2 regions of the Pseudomonas sp. T1.Ur genome follow, and region 1 is predicted to be linked to the other one. Evidence: predicted binding sites of a transcription regulator. Region 1 holds the regulator's gene; the other holds the start of a gene.

Region 1 (7,306 bases):
TGACGAATCAGGGAGCGCAATTGCTGGCGATCGGCCTCCGGGTAGTCGATGACGAATTTTTCCAAGGTGCCGTCGTCGCCTGCGATCAAGCGATCGCGCCAGCGCTCCAGGTTGTGGAAGCGTTCGTTGTACTGCCGGGTGGAGGCATCGAGTTGATCGAGCAGCACCAGGATGGCGTCAGTGTCCTGGTCGCGCATCAGTTTGCCGATGAATTGCAGGTGCCGTTTACGCGCGATATTCGCGGTGTGCTTGGGCGCATCGGCCAGGGCCCGGCGCAAGGCGTCGGTCAGGGGCAGCTTGGCCAGCAAGTCAGGCTTGAGTGTTGTCAGTCGCTCGCCGAGGTCAACCAGAGCATGCAGCTCGCGTTTGACCTGGGATTTGCTTTTTTCACCCTCGTAGAGGGAGTCGTCGTAAGAATCAACCATGGTGGCAGTCCGCAAAGAAACGCCGCCATGATAACCAGTCGGGGGCCGGTTGTCCGGCCCGGTCGCTCGAAGGCCAAGGGTTTGTACGAAAAAACGTCCAGGCGCTTTGCGTACAAAACCGTTACCGAAACAGAATTTGAGTGGAGAACACCATGAGTGCAGTTCAAAGCGTCGGCCCCCAGGCATTGCCGGCACTGCAGGAGCAAGTCGAGCAGATTCTCGCCGAGGCCAAGCGACAGGGCGCCAGAGCCTGTGAAGTGGCGGTATCGCTGGAGCAGGGCCTGTCGACTTCGGTGCGCCAGCGCGAAGTGGAAACCGTCGAATTCAACCGTGACCAGGGTTTCGGCATTACCTTGTACGTAGGCCAGCGCAAGGGCTCGGCCAGCACCTCGGCCAGCGGTCCGGACGCTATTCGCGAAACGGTCGCCGCGGCATTGGCGATTGCCAAGCACACGTCCGAAGACGAGGCCTCGGGTTTGGCCGATGCTGCACTGATGTGCAAGGATCTGAAGGACTTCGATCTGTTCCATGCCTGGGATATCACGCCTGAGCAAGCCATCGAACAAGCGCTGCGCTGCGAAGCCGCGGCATTCGACGCCGACAGCCGGATCAAGAATGCCGACGGCACGACGCTCAACACCCACCAGGGCTGCCGGGTCTATGGCAACAGCCATGGGTTTATCGGCGGTTATGCATCGACCCGCCACAGCCTCAGTTGCGTGATGATCGCCGAGGCCGACGGCCAGATGCAGCGCGATTACTGGTATGACGTGAACCGCCAGGGCACGTTGCTGGCGGACCCGGTCAGCATCGGCCAGAAAGCCGCCCAACGGGCAGCCAGTCGCCTGGGCGCTCGACCGGTACCGACCTGTGAGGTGCCCGTGTTGTTTTCCGCCGAATTGGCCGGCGGCCTGTTCGGCAGCTTCCTGTCGGCGGTGTCCGGCGGCAATCTGTATCGCAAGTCGTCGTTCCTCGAAGGTGCGTTGGGCCAGAAACTGTTCCCTGAATGGCTGACCATCGACGAGCGCCCACACCTGATGCAAGCCATGGGCAGTTCGGCGTTCGACGGTGATGGGCTGGCGACCTACGCCAAGCCGTTCGTGGAAAACGGCGAACTGGTGTCATACATCCTGGGTACGTATTCGGGCCGTAAACTCGGCATGCCGAGCACCGCCAATGCGGGCGGCGTGCACAATCTGTTCGTCACTCACGGTGAAGAAGACCAGGCGGCATTGTTGCGGCGCATGGGGCGTGGCCTGCTGGTCACCGAATTGATGGGCCATGGCCTGAACATGGTCACCGGGGATTATTCCCGTGGCGCGGCGGGTTTCTGGGTCGAGAATGGCGAGATCCAATTCCCGGTCCAGGAAGTCACTATCGCGGGGAACATGCGTGACATGTTCAAGCAGATCGTGGCGGTGGGGAGCGACTTGGAATTGCGCAGCAACATCCGCACCGGCTCGGTGTTGATCGAGCGTATGACGGTGGCGGGTAGCTGATATTCAGGGCCCGAAAAAAGGCGCGTCATCCATTTGGGTGACGCGCCTTTTTTTGTCGATTAGACCTCATGGCAAGATCGTTTTTATGGCGAGGGAGCTTGCTCCCGCTGGGTCGGTCCGACGCTCCGGGCGAAGCGACCCCAACATCTTGCGGCCGCTGCGCAGCCGAGCGGGAGCGAGCTCCCTCGCCACAAAATTACCTCGGATCCGGGGGGTTATTCCCCCTCGTCGAAATAATCGTTGATCAGCGCCACCAAGGCATCCATCGCCTCCTGCGCCTGTTCGCCTTCGGTGCTCAGGTGGATCTTGGTGCCCTTGCCAGCGGCGAGCATCATCATTGCCATGATGCTTTTACCGTCGACGGTGCTCTCGGGCGTGCGCCCGACACGAATGGTGGTATCAGGAAACTGACCCGCCACACCCACGAATTTCGCCGATGCCCGGGCATGCAAACCCAGCTTGTTGATGATTTCAATTTCCCGAGCAGGCATCGCGATGTGAATCCTTTAGCTGAGGTCGCGGTGGCGAACCTGGACGTTCTTCAGGGATTGTTGCAGGAGCTGACCCAGACGCTCGGTCAGGTAGACGGAACGGTGATGACCACCGGTACAGCCAATGGCGATCGTGACATAGGCCCGGTTGCTCGCTGCGAAGCGGGGCAGCCATTTGAGGAGGTAGCTGGAGATGTCCTGGAACATTTCCTCTACGTCCGGTTGGGCAGCGAGGTAGTCGACCACTGGCTGGTCCAGTCCGGACTGCTCGCGCAGCTCCGGTTTCCAATACGGGTTGGGCAGGCAGCGGACATCGAACACCAGGTCGGCATCGACCGGCATGCCACGCTTGAAACCGAACGATTCGACGAGAAACGCCGTTCCCGGTTCAGGCTGGTTCAGCAGGCGCAACTTGATGGTGTCGCGCAGCTGGTACAAGTTCAGGTGCGTGGTGTTGACCTTGAGGTCGGCCAGGTCGGCGATGGGGCCGAGCAGTTGGCTCTCGTCATGGATCGCTTCAGCCAGGGAGCGGCTGGCGTTGCTCAGCGGGTGGCGTCGACGGGTTTCTGAAAAGCGCTTGAGCAATGTTTCTTCGTCGGCATCCAGGTACAGCACATCGCATTGGATATGCCGGTTGCGAACTTCCTCGAGCAATTCCGGAAATCGCGACAGATGGCTGGGCAGGTTACGGGCGTCGATTGACACGGCGACCAGCGGTTGCGCGAGTTCGGTGTGGATCAGGGCGCGCTCGGCCAATTCCGGAAGCAGGCCTGCCGGCAGGTTGTCGATGCAATAGTAGCCGCTGTCCTCAAGCACATTGAGGGCCGTGCTTTTACCTGAGCCGGAGCGGCCACTGACGATGATCATGCGCATGTTTAATGGCCGTTCTGCTCGTCCAGGACTACCTGATACAAGGCTTCGTTGCTTGGGGCGCTGCGTAGTTTTTCGCGTACTTCCTTGCGATCGAGCATGCTGGCGATCTGGCGCAGCAGCTCCAGGTGCGCATCGGTCGCGGCCTCCGGGACCAGCAAGACGAACAACAGGTCGACCGGGGCGCCATCGATGGCGTCGAAATCTATGGGGGCTTCAAGGTGCAGCAGCGCGCTGATGGGCGAGGCGCAGCCCTTGAGGCGGCAATGGGGGATGGCAATGCCGTTGCCAAAACCGGTGGAACCGAGTTTTTCACGGGCAACCAATGCCTCGAAGACATCCTGCATTTCCAGATCCGGCACTTCGCGGTGGATCAGGTTGGCGATTTGTTCGAGGGCTTTCTTTTTACTGCCGCCCGGCGCGTTCACTTGGGAACGGCCGGGGGTCAGGATGGTTTCTAGTCGGATCATGGATTGGGGGGGTTAACGACCGGTTGCGCCCTGGAGGAGGCTCTGGGTCTTTTCCTTATGCTTTTTGAGTTGGCGATCCAGCTTGTCGGTCAGCAGGTCAATCGCGGCATACATGTCTGTGTGCTCTGCGTTGGCAACTACTTCTCCGCCGGGAATATGCAGCGTGGCTTCGATTTTCTGCAGCAGTTTTTCGACGCACATCGTGACTTGCACGTTGGTGATCTTGTCGAAATGCCTTTCCAATCGGTCGAGTTTTTCGCCGATGTAGGTGCGCAGGGGTTCGGTCACTTCCAGTTGGTGTCCACTGATGTTGACTTGCATACAGCTTCTCCTTCGTTGCCAGTGCATAAAGCGGCAGGCTGGGTTGCCTGCCACTGGAACGCTGTGGCGTGGCCTGTTACATCAACCGCTTGCGTTCGCTCGAAGGTGCGATCCCGAGGGATTCGCGGTATTTGGCGACGGTACGGCGGGCCACCTGAATGCCTTGTGCCTCCAGTAAACCAGCGATCTTGCTGTCACTCAACGGCTTTTTCTGATTTTCCGCGGCGACCAGTTTCTTGATGATCGCGCGGATGGCCGTGGACGAGCATTCGCCGCCTTCCGAGGTGCTGACATGGCTGGAGAAAAAATATTTCAATTCATAGATTCCCCGCGGGGTATGCATGAATTTCTGGGTGGTCACCCGTGAAATCGTCGACTCGTGCATGCCCACTGCCTCGGCAATGTCATGCAGGACCAACGGCTTCATCGCTTCATCGCCGTACTCCAGGAAGCCGCGCTGATGCTCGACGATCTGGGTCGCTACTTTCATCAGGGTTTCGTTGCGGCTCTGCAGGCTCTTGATGAACCAGCGCGCTTCCTGCAACTGGTTGCGCATGAACGTGTTGTCGGCGCTGGTGTCGGCGCGTTTCACGAAACCGGCGTATTGGGCGTTGACCCGAAGTTTCGGCACCGATTCCTGGTTGAGCTCCACCAGCCAGCGATCATTGTGCTTGCGCACGATCACGTCGGGGACAACGTATTCAGGCTCGGTGGATTCGATTTGCGAGCCGGGCCGTGGATTGAGACTTTGCACCAGCTCGATGACCTGGCGCAGCTCGTCTTCCTTGAGCTTCATGCGCCGCATCAGTTGGCTGTAGTCGCGGCCGCCCAGCAAGTCGATGTAGTCGGTGACCAGTCGCTTGGCTTCGGCCAGCCACGGTGTCTTGGCGGGCAACTGGCGCAATTGCAGCAAGAGGCATTCACCCAGGCTGCGGGCGCCGATGCCGGCGGGTTCAAACTGCTGGATGCGGTGCAGGACCGCCTCGACCTCATCCAGCTCGATGTCGAGCTCGGGGTCGAAAGCTTCGAGAATTTCTTCGAGTGTCTCGTCCAGGTAGCCCTGGTTGTTGATGCAATCGATCAGGGTCACGGCGATCAGGCGATCGGTGTCGGACATCGGCGCCAGGTTCAGTTGCCACAGCAAGTGGCTTTGCAGGCTTTCGCCGGCGGAGGTGCGGGTGGTGAAGTCCCACTCATCGTCATCGCCGCTTGGCAGGCTGCTGGCGCTGGTCTGGTAGACGTCTTCCCATGCCGTATCCACGGGCAAGTCGTTGGGAATGCGTTCGTTCCACTCGCCGTCCTCGATGTTATCCACCGTCGGGGCGGCTTCCTGATAGGACGGTTCCGGGATTTCGGCAGGGGTTTTCTGTTCGACGTTGTCGGCCAGCGGATCGGAGTTGTCGAAGTCGTCGCCTTCTTCCTGGCGTTCGAGCATCGGATTGGACTCCAGGGCCTCCTGGATTTCCTGTTGCAGGTCCAGGGTCGACAATTGGAGCAGGCGGATGGCCTGTTGCAGCTGCGGCGTCATCGTCAGCTGCTGGCCCATTCTCAAGACTAGCGATGGTTTCATGGCAGGGGCTTAACACCTTATTCGCCGGCGCACATGCGCCATCCACTACAAGGGCGCCGGAGCGCCAAACTTAAGCAAATTATATGCCTGAAACTGAGGTGTTTGCCTAGAGCGTCGCCACAATAAAATTGGCGACGCCCGGGCGATGCACCAGACATCTGTGCTTACAGGCGAAACTCGTGACCCAGGTACACTTCCTTGACCAGTTCATTGGCCAGGATGGTCGCGGAGTCACCTTCGGCAATCAGCTGGCCGTCATTGACAATGTAGGCCGTCTCGCAGATATCCAGTGTCTCGCGCACGTTGTGGTCGGTGATCAGCACGCCGATCCCCTTGGCCTTGAGGTGGTGGATGATCTGCTTGATGTCGCCCACCGAAATCGGGTCCACGCCGGCGAACGGTTCGTCGAGGAGGATGAATTTCGGCGCGGTGGCCAGGGCACGGGCGATTTCCACGCGGCGACGTTCGCCACCGGACAGGCTCATGCCCAGGTTGTCGCGAATGTGGCTGATGTGGAATTCCTGCAGCAAGCTTTCCAGCTCCTGTCGACGGCCGGCCTTGTCGAGTTCCTTGCGGGTCTCGAGGATGGCCATGATGTTGTCGGCAACCGACAGTTTGCGGAAGATCGACGCTTCTTGCGGCAAATAGCCGATCCCGGCCTTCGCCCGGCCGTGCATCGGCTGGTGGCTGACGTCCAGGTCGTCGATCAGGACGCGGCCCTGATCGGCCTGGACCAGGCCGACGATCATATAGAAGCAGGTCGTCTTGCCCGCGCCGTTGGGGCCGAGCAGGCCAACGATCTGGCCGCTCTCGATGGACAGGCTGACATCGCGCACAACCTGGCGGCTCTTGTAGCTCTTGGCCAGGTGTTGGGCTTTCAGAGTTGCCATTACTGGGCCTTTTGCTCGTCGGTTTTCTTTTTCGGCTGGATCACCATGTCGATACGCGGACGCGCCTCGGTGACCTTGCTGCCAGTGGCACGACCCGCGCTGGCCAGTTTCTTGACCGTGTCATAGACGATTTTCTCGCCTTGGGTCACGTTGTTGTCCTTGTCGACAACCTTGGCGCGGTCGATCAGGACAACGCGGTCCTGGGCGGCGTGATACTGGATGGTAACCCCATAACCCTGTACAGGCTTGGTGTCGCCCGCGGTTTGCAGTTGTTCGAAGTAGGCCAGGTTGCCCACCGAAGTCACCACGTCGATGTCGCCGGACTGGGTGCGGGTGATGGTCACGGTATTGCCGGTCACCTTCATCGAGCCCTGGGTGATGATCACGTCACCTTTATAGGTGGCGACACCGTTCTTGTCGTCCAGTTGCGCGTCGTCGGCCTGGATGCGGATAGGCTGGTCGCGGTCGTTGGGGAGGGCCCAGGCGCTCGCGCTTCCCAGTGCCGCGCCCAGACTGAGCAAAATAGGGAGGGTTTTAGCGAGCTTCATACTGTCCTCTTACTTTCGATAGCAGGTGTATCCTGCTTTCCTTCAAATACGCCTTCATTCCCACGCCGGTCGACACGCCGCCGGCGCCGTCGATTCTAACGGGTTGCTCGGTCTGCGCATATTCTCGTTGCGGAAAGACCGTCATGCGACTGCTGGTAATGATGGTCGTACGGTTTTTCTCATCGGTCCGGGCGATGCGTACCGAGTCGATCAGTTCGACTT
Region 2 (7,306 bases), 4.3 Mb from region 1:
CGAGACGTCCTGTCGGATGCGTAGCACCGCACGCTTGAATACCACGTTGCCGGTGGCGCCCGACACCGAGTCGAGGGCTTCGACCAGCGGCACGCCGGCGGCGAATGTCGTGGACAGCGTACGGGCATAGCGGGCTACGGCGGATTTGTACATCAGGGTGCCCACCAAGGGCAGCTTGAGCAGCCATTTGTCCCGCCAGTCACGGAATGCCTGGGAGCGCTTCAGCGCATATTTCACCCCGAAAAACCCACCCACCAACCCAACCAGCAGTATCCACCACCATTCCTGCAAGAATTCCGACAGGCCGATGACCATCAGCGTGAAGGCCGGCAACTTTGCGCCAAAGCCTGCGAATACCGACTCGAACTGCGGCACGACCTTGATCAGCAGGATGCTCGTGACCACGGCTGCGACAGCTACCACGGCCGCGGGATACGTCATGGCTTTCTTGATCTTGGCCTTGAGGGCTTCGCTTTTTTCCTTGTAGGTCGCGACCCGGTCCAGCAGCGTATCGAGGGCGCCGGCCTGCTCGCCGGCGTCCACCAGATTGCAATACAACTCATCGAAATACTGCGGGCATTTGCGCAACGCCGCGGCAAAGCTGTTGCCGGCAGCGACTTCCTGTTTCACCTCGTCCACCAGCTTGCGCATGTTCGCGTTGTCGAAGCCTTCGCCAATGATGTCGAAGGCTTGCAGCAATGGCACACCAGCCTTGAGCATCGTTGCCATCTGACGCGTGAAGAGGGCGATGTCCAACGGCTTGATGCGCTTGCCCTTGCTGAATATCGAAGTGGATTTCTTGCGCACCTTGCCTGGGTTGATGCCCTGTTTGCGCAGTTGCGCCTTGATCAGCGCCGGGCTCTGGCCGGTCAGTTCGCCGGACATTTTCGTGCCTTTGCGGTCCTTGCCTTCCCACACGTAGACGTCGGTTTTTACTGCCTTGACCGCCATGTTCAATCCTTGGTGACCCGGTTGATTTCTTCGAGGCTGGTGATGCCTTGCATCACTTTGGCCAGCCCCGACGTACGCAGGTCGTTGAAGCCGTCCTTGCGCATTTGCAGGTCGATTTCCAGGGAGTTGCCCTCGGCCATGATCAACCGTTGCAGCTCCGGCGTGTTCTTGACCACTTCGTATACCCCCACGCGACCTTTGTAGCCGTTGTTGCACTGTTCGCAACCGACCGGCTCATAGATCGTGAATGAGCCGATGCGTTCCCGGGGGAAACCTTCCTTGAGCAGGGTTTCCTCGGGAATCTCGATGGCTTTCTTGCAATGCGTGCACAATTTGCGCGCCAGGCGCTGGGCGATGATCAGGTGCACAGCCGTGGCGATGTTGAACCCCGGGATGCCCATGTTGTGCAGGCGGACCAGGGTTTCGGCGGCGCTGTTGGTGTGCAGGGTGGAGAGCACGAGGTGCCCGGTCTGGGCGGCTTTGATGGCGATTTCGGCGGTTTCCAGGTCGCGGATCTCACCGACCATGATCACGTCCGGGTCCTGGCGCAGGAACGAGCGCAGGGCGTGGGCGAAATCCAGGCCCTGGCGCGGGTTCACGTTGACCTGGTTGATGCCTTCCATGTTGATTTCCACCGGGTCTTCGGCGGTGGAGATATTGATGTCCACGGTGTTGAGGATGTTCAAGCCGGTGTAGAGCGACACGGTCTTGCCCGAACCGGTCGGCCCGGTCACCAGGATCAGCCCCTGCGGCTGCTTGAGGGCGGCCATGTACAAGTCTTTCTGTTCCGGTTCGTAGCCCAGGGCGTCGATGCCCATTTGCGCACTGGAGGGGTCGAGGATCCGGATCACCACTTTTTCGCCCCAGAGCGTCGGCAAGGTGTTGACCCGGAAGTCGATGGACTTGGTTTTTGACAGGCGCATCTTCAGGCGGCCGTCCTGGGGTTTGCGCCGCTCGGAAATGTCCAGGCTGGCCATGACCTTCAAGCGCGCGGCGATACGGTTGGCCAGTTGGATGGGGGGCTTGGCGACCTCCCGCAGCATGCCGTCAGTGCGCACCCGGACCCGATAGGTTTTTTCATAGGGTTCGAAGTGCAGGTCGGAAGAGCCGCCCTTGATGGCGTCCAGCAGCATCTTGTTGACGAAGCGCACCACCGGCGCATCGTCGCCGTCCTGTCCGACGATGTTGTCCTGCTTGTGGTCGTCGATCGACTCGATGTCCAGGCCGTCGAGGTCGACATCGGCCATGCCTTCCAGGCCCGTGCTGCTGGACTCGAAGAATTTCTCGATGGCATCGCTGAGCTTGTCGTCTTCTACCAGGATGGCTTCGGTGGTCAGGCCGGTGCTGAACTGGATGTCGTTGATGGCTTGATGGTTGGTGGGGTCGGAAATGCCAACGTACAGCTTGTTGCCGCGCCGCCACAGCGGCAGGGCGTGATGCTGGCGCACCAGTTTCTCGCTGACCAGGCCGGCGGGCTGGTTGTCCTTGTCGAGGCTGTTGAGGTCCAGCAGGGCGATACCGAAATGCTCCGAGGCGATTTCCGCCACCTGCCGGCTCTGGATCAGTTTGTTCTGCACCAGGTAACTGACCAGGGGCACTCGATTGCGCTGGGCCTGTTGAAAAGCCTGCTGCGCGCTTTGTTCGGTGATCAATTCGGCCAGCACCAATTGCTTGGCCAGGCCGCTGAGGGCAATGTCATTCATGGGAATACCGGACGCGGACTGTTCATGATTTATAGCCTAGTCAAGCATAGGCGGCTGACCAGCGAGCAGAGGTGACAAAAAGCGTCAGATAGTGCGGTTGTTGGGGTAGGACGCAGGTCCTTTGCGGCGGGGAAGGCCTTGGCTGGCTGGGCTTTTCGGGGTTGGCACGTGCCCTGCAATGGCCGCTTCAGGTCATGAGATTTCGACTCATGCATGGGAGATGTCTATGAACAAGCAAAAGGGTTTTACGCTGATCGAGCTGCTGATCGTGGTGGCGATCATTGGGATCTTGGCGACGTTTGCGTTGCCGCAGTATTCGAAGTATCAGGCGCGGGCGAAGGTGACGGTCGGGTTGGCGGAGGCTTCTTCGTTGAAGGTGCCGGTTGAAGACCTTCTGAATAAAGGTACAACGCCAACCGCTGCCAACACGGGCGTACCGGCATCAAGCAATAATTGCACGATGGCTGTCTCAGGTGATGCTGCTGCCGGGACCGCCACCATCACTTGCACCATCAAGGAAGCGCCTTCTTCCATTGTTGGTAAAACGATCACTCTCAGTCGTGCCGGGACGGGGGCCTGGACCTGTTCTTCTAATGCTGCTGAAGAGTTCTTGCCAGCGGGCGGTTGTACTGTAGCGGCAACCCCATGAGCACCTCATCCACCTGAGGTTCAAGTCCGTCACCGTGGCGCAAGATTGCTTGCGCCGTCTGGCTTACATAAAGGGCTGCTACGCAGCCCAGCGGGAGCAAGCTCCCTCGCCACGGAAAATCTTGTTAATTCATAATGTTAGCCAACGGCTTAAACCCGCAAGTTGCATGTACCAAATGCCCTGGTCATGCAATTTGCATGATTGTGAAAACGACCGCTTCGCTTAACTATTTGATTCATAAGTAAATTTCTTTTGTTTCAAAACTGGCACAGCCTTCGCACTACTCCTGACAACCTGCCGCGATGCACTTTCGGCAGTTTCTGAGAAAAACAGGAGTTACTCGTATGAAGAAGTTCGCTATCACTGCCGCTGCTGCCACTGCACTGACCCTGTCCATGGCTAGCGCTTTCGCCGAGACCACTCAAGCAACTCAGGCCCCGATGATGCTGGCTGCGGGCGAAGTGACTGAGGCCAAGGAAGCTACCTCCGATACCTGGATCACCACGAAGGTCAAAGCAGACCTGGTCACCGAGAAAGGCATTCCAGGCTCCGACATCAAGGTTGAAACCAATAAGGGCGTTGTGTCCCTGTCCTCGACTACGGTCCTGACCGACGCGCAGAAAGACACCGCCGTCGCGATCACCAAGAAAATCAAAGGCGTCAAAGCCGTATCGGCTGATGGCCTGAAATCCGAGTAAGGAAAGGCTTCTCGCCTGGACGGGAGAAGGCGCGGCAAACGGGCTGGGTTATACGTCTGCCGTCGCTTTGGAGTTCATGCGAAAGGCCACACGGACGTGGCCATTACAGGCCTCCTGCATTCGTGCCGGGGGCCTGTTCTATTCTGGGAGAGAGCATGTGAGCCAGTCAGGGAAACCGGGTAGTCGCTTTCGCGAGCAGGCTCGCTCCCACATTTAATCGCATTCTTCCAGAAACAACCCGGCCCCTGTGGGAGCGAGCCTGCTCGCGAAGGCGTCGGCACTGTCGCTGCAGATACCCTGGAATAGCCCAGCCCATCACCGCCCACGCCTGCTGGTGATCTGCACCAGCCGGTTCCCCTCGAAGCGCAAATACTGGTACATCCCGCTGTTGGGCCCGTAGGTCCATTCCTCCACCGGATATTCCTCTCGGCGATTGACGCTGCGTTTGTAGCCCAGGTCATCACGCGCCACCGGCTGACCACATTTTTGCAGCACCTCGCTCGAACGATCCCCGACGCTGATCAACTGGCTGCCGCAGCGCAATGTATCGGCGGCTGAGGCCTGCCCGGTCGCAAGTAGCATTAGGCTCAGGCTGAATGTGTACAGAGACTTCATTTCATTCCGCATCCAAATGCATGGGGGTGATGACGGTACCGTCTTTTTCGGCCTGGCCCAGGCTCGCGTCGATGAAGTACACCCGGTCATCGGCCAGCTTGCCTTTGTCCACCAGGAAATCCTTGATGCTGCTGGCGCGCTCCTGCCCCAGTTCACGCAACAGCAGGTCGCTGCCGCTCCAGAACTTGATGACCCCTTCCCGGAGTTTCTCGATGCGGGCCTTCTTGTCCAACTGCGTCCATTCAGCCGGTGGCTGGGTTTTCAGGCGCGTGCGGTAGATTCCTTCCAGCAGGGGAGGTTTTTCATCTTCCGGTACTTGCAGCAACGAAGCCTTGGCCGGGACTTTGTCGCCCCGGCGCTGCAGCATCTTGTAATAGGTGTATTGGTATTCGCGTTCCAGGCGCTGGCCGGCGAGCAGCGGACCGTCGCTGCTTTCGGCGGCGGTGCCTTCGATTTCCAGGCGCAGTTCCGGACGCTTGCCCAAGGCTTCGGACAGCTTGAGGAGTACGCTTTCGTTTTCCTTGCTCAAGTCGCTGGACCCCGGTGCGAATGCCACGCTCCCCAGGTCTTCCGAGCCACCGCCGGCCACCAGCCCGCCGATGAGCTTGAACGGTGCCTGGGCCGCGCGTACCACCAGGTTGCGCAGGGTCTGCCAGACAATCGGCATCACGCTGAACTGCGGGTCGTTGAGGTTGCCGGAGACCGGCAGTTCGATGGTAATCCTGCCCTCGGAGTCCTTGAGCAAGGCAACGGCCAGCTTGAGTGGCAGGCTGACGGCGTCTGGACTGTCGACCTTTTCACCCAGTTGCAACTGCTCGACCACAACTTTGTTGTCGGCCTGGAGCTGGCCCTTGGTGATCCGGTAATGCAGGTCGAGATTGAGCCGGCCCTTGCGGATGCGATAGCCGGCGAACTTGCCGGAGTAGGGCGTCAGGGTGGTCAACTCGACCCGTTTGAAACTGGTGGCGATGTCGAGGCTGGCCATCGGGTCGAAGGGGTTGACCGCGCCTTTGATCGTGACGGGCGCATAGCGGTCGACCTTGCCCTTCACATCCACGCTGGCCGGCTTGGCCTGGCGGCTGTCGATGGTGCCGATCTCGCCGTTGAGCTGCTGGATGGCCGTGGCGAAGTTTGGCGTCAGGCTGAAGTCGGCGAAGTTGGCCGAGCCGTCGTTGATGGCGATGCCGCCGATATGAATACCCAGCGGCTTGTCCTTCGAGGCCGGTTTGGCCGCGGTGTTCTTCGCAGGCCCGTCGGGCGGTTGTGGAATCAACAGGTCGTCGACGCTGGTGGTGCGATCTTCGTTGATCATGAAGCGCGCATAGGGCTGGAACAGGTTGACCTTGTCGATCGACAGGCTGTCGCCATGCTGGTAATTGAGGCCCTGGACTTCCAGGCGCTGCCACTTGAGAAAGTCGCGGGTCTTGAGGGTGTCGAGGGTGTGCAACTGATCGACCTGGGCCCGACCGGTGACCGCGAATGCCAGGGGGGCGGTGTTCTTGAGGTCCACCACCAGATCACTGCCAAGCATCCCCGAGCGCAACTCCAGGCGAATGAACGGACTGATATAGGCTTGGGCGACCCGCAGGTCAATGTCCTGTGTCTTGACGTTGAGCTTCGCTGTGACGGGGTTCAGGTTGACGACGCCATCGGCGAGGATCTTGCCTTGTTTGCCCACCTCGGTATCCAGCTTGAGGTTGAAGGGCGAGCCGTTGAGGGTGTCGTAATTCTGCAGGTCGAGGTTCAGCGGGCCGAGCTCCAGTGCCACGGCCGGCTGTGCCTGGCGGTCGGCCAGGTGCACTTGGTAGTTGCGCAGTTGCACGTCTTTCAACAGCACCTGCCATGGCTTGCTGGGTGCTGTTGGCTCAGCCTTGGGCGAGTCGGCGGCGGCCGGTGCCGAGGCCGGTTCGACCTTGGCCTTTGGCTTGGCTGGCTGGCTGGCGAAGAGCTTCTGCCAGTCCAGTTGTCCGTCCGCTTCCCGCGCGGCCCAGGTTTCGAGTTTCTGGCTACGCACCTTGCCGACGATGACCTGCTGCTTCGCCAGGTCCACCGAGGTTTCGCTGACATCGAGGCGCTCAAGCCTGGCCAAGGGACGGCCATCGGGTGCCTTGATGGCGAAAGGGGCAACGCTGACAGCCATGTTGTTCAGGAGCAGTTCCGTGCCCTTGGCGAGGTTGAGTTTGTAGTCGGTGCTGAGGTTCAGGACGCCGTTTTCCAACACCAGGGGCACCGCGTCACGCACGTAGGGCCACCAGGCTTTCATCTGGCCATCGGTGACCTTGAGCGTCCCTTCGGAGGCAATCGGTGCCAGGCTGAAGTTGCCTGTCCAATCGATCTGCCCACCCGCGGGGCCTGCGGCGACCAGGGTCATGTCTGCGCTGTCGTCGGGCAGGGTGCTGAGGTTCTTCAGTTCGAAATCGAGGGTGTCGTAGAGAAACTCGATGGGTTCGCTTGGCCGCAGGTCCTGGAAGTGAACGTAGCCGCTGGCGAGTTTGATCCGCTCCACTCGCACGGGAAATGGCTTGGCGTCGGGATCGGCCGGGGTTGGCTCGCTGGGCGGCAGCTTGAACAGGCCCAGCAGGTTCAACTGACCGTCCTTGGCGAACACCACTTCGGTCTTTGGCTTGTCGAGCTCTACATCGGCCAGGTGCAGGGCGCCGGACCACAGGCTGTCGATCTGCAAATTGGCG

The links. Region 1 encodes sigma-54, which starts transcription at its own class of promoters, with help from an activator protein. Its sites were predicted from a motif close to ANTGGCATNNANNTTGCTNT; they were not measured.
Region 2: M8Q45_RS01400 (pilin) is a predicted target of sigma-54. The motif match lies at 2,815-2,834, and genes of this name have one in related genera.

What each region holds. Positions count from the first base shown of each region.
Region 1 covers NZ_JAMGSN010000001.1:4,566,122-4,573,427, reverse strand. The annotation lists gene yjgA (ribosome biogenesis factor YjgA) at 1-425, opposite strand, end outside; gene pmbA (metalloprotease PmbA) at 578-1,924, shown strand; gene M8Q45_RS20365 (HPr family phosphocarrier protein) at 2,140-2,415, opposite strand; gene rapZ (RNase adapter RapZ) at 2,431-3,288, opposite strand; gene ptsN (PTS IIA-like nitrogen regulatory protein PtsN) at 3,291-3,755, opposite strand; gene hpf (ribosome hibernation-promoting factor, HPF/YfiA family) at 3,768-4,076, opposite strand; gene M8Q45_RS20345 (RNA polymerase factor sigma-54) at 4,153-5,646, opposite strand; gene lptB (LPS export ABC transporter ATP-binding protein) at 5,811-6,536, opposite strand; gene lptA (lipopolysaccharide transport periplasmic protein LptA) at 6,536-7,084, opposite strand; gene lptC (LPS export ABC transporter periplasmic protein LptC) at 7,071-7,306, opposite strand, start outside.
Region 2 covers NZ_JAMGSN010000001.1:295,855-303,160, forward strand. The annotation lists gene M8Q45_RS01390 (type II secretion system F family protein) at 1-951, opposite strand, end outside; gene pilB (type IV-A pilus assembly ATPase PilB) at 954-2,654, opposite strand; gene M8Q45_RS01400 (pilin) at 2,881-3,303, shown strand; gene M8Q45_RS01405 (BON domain-containing protein) at 3,648-4,001, shown strand; gene M8Q45_RS01410 (DUF2845 domain-containing protein) at 4,317-4,616, opposite strand; gene M8Q45_RS01415 (DUF748 domain-containing protein) at 4,618-7,306, opposite strand, start outside.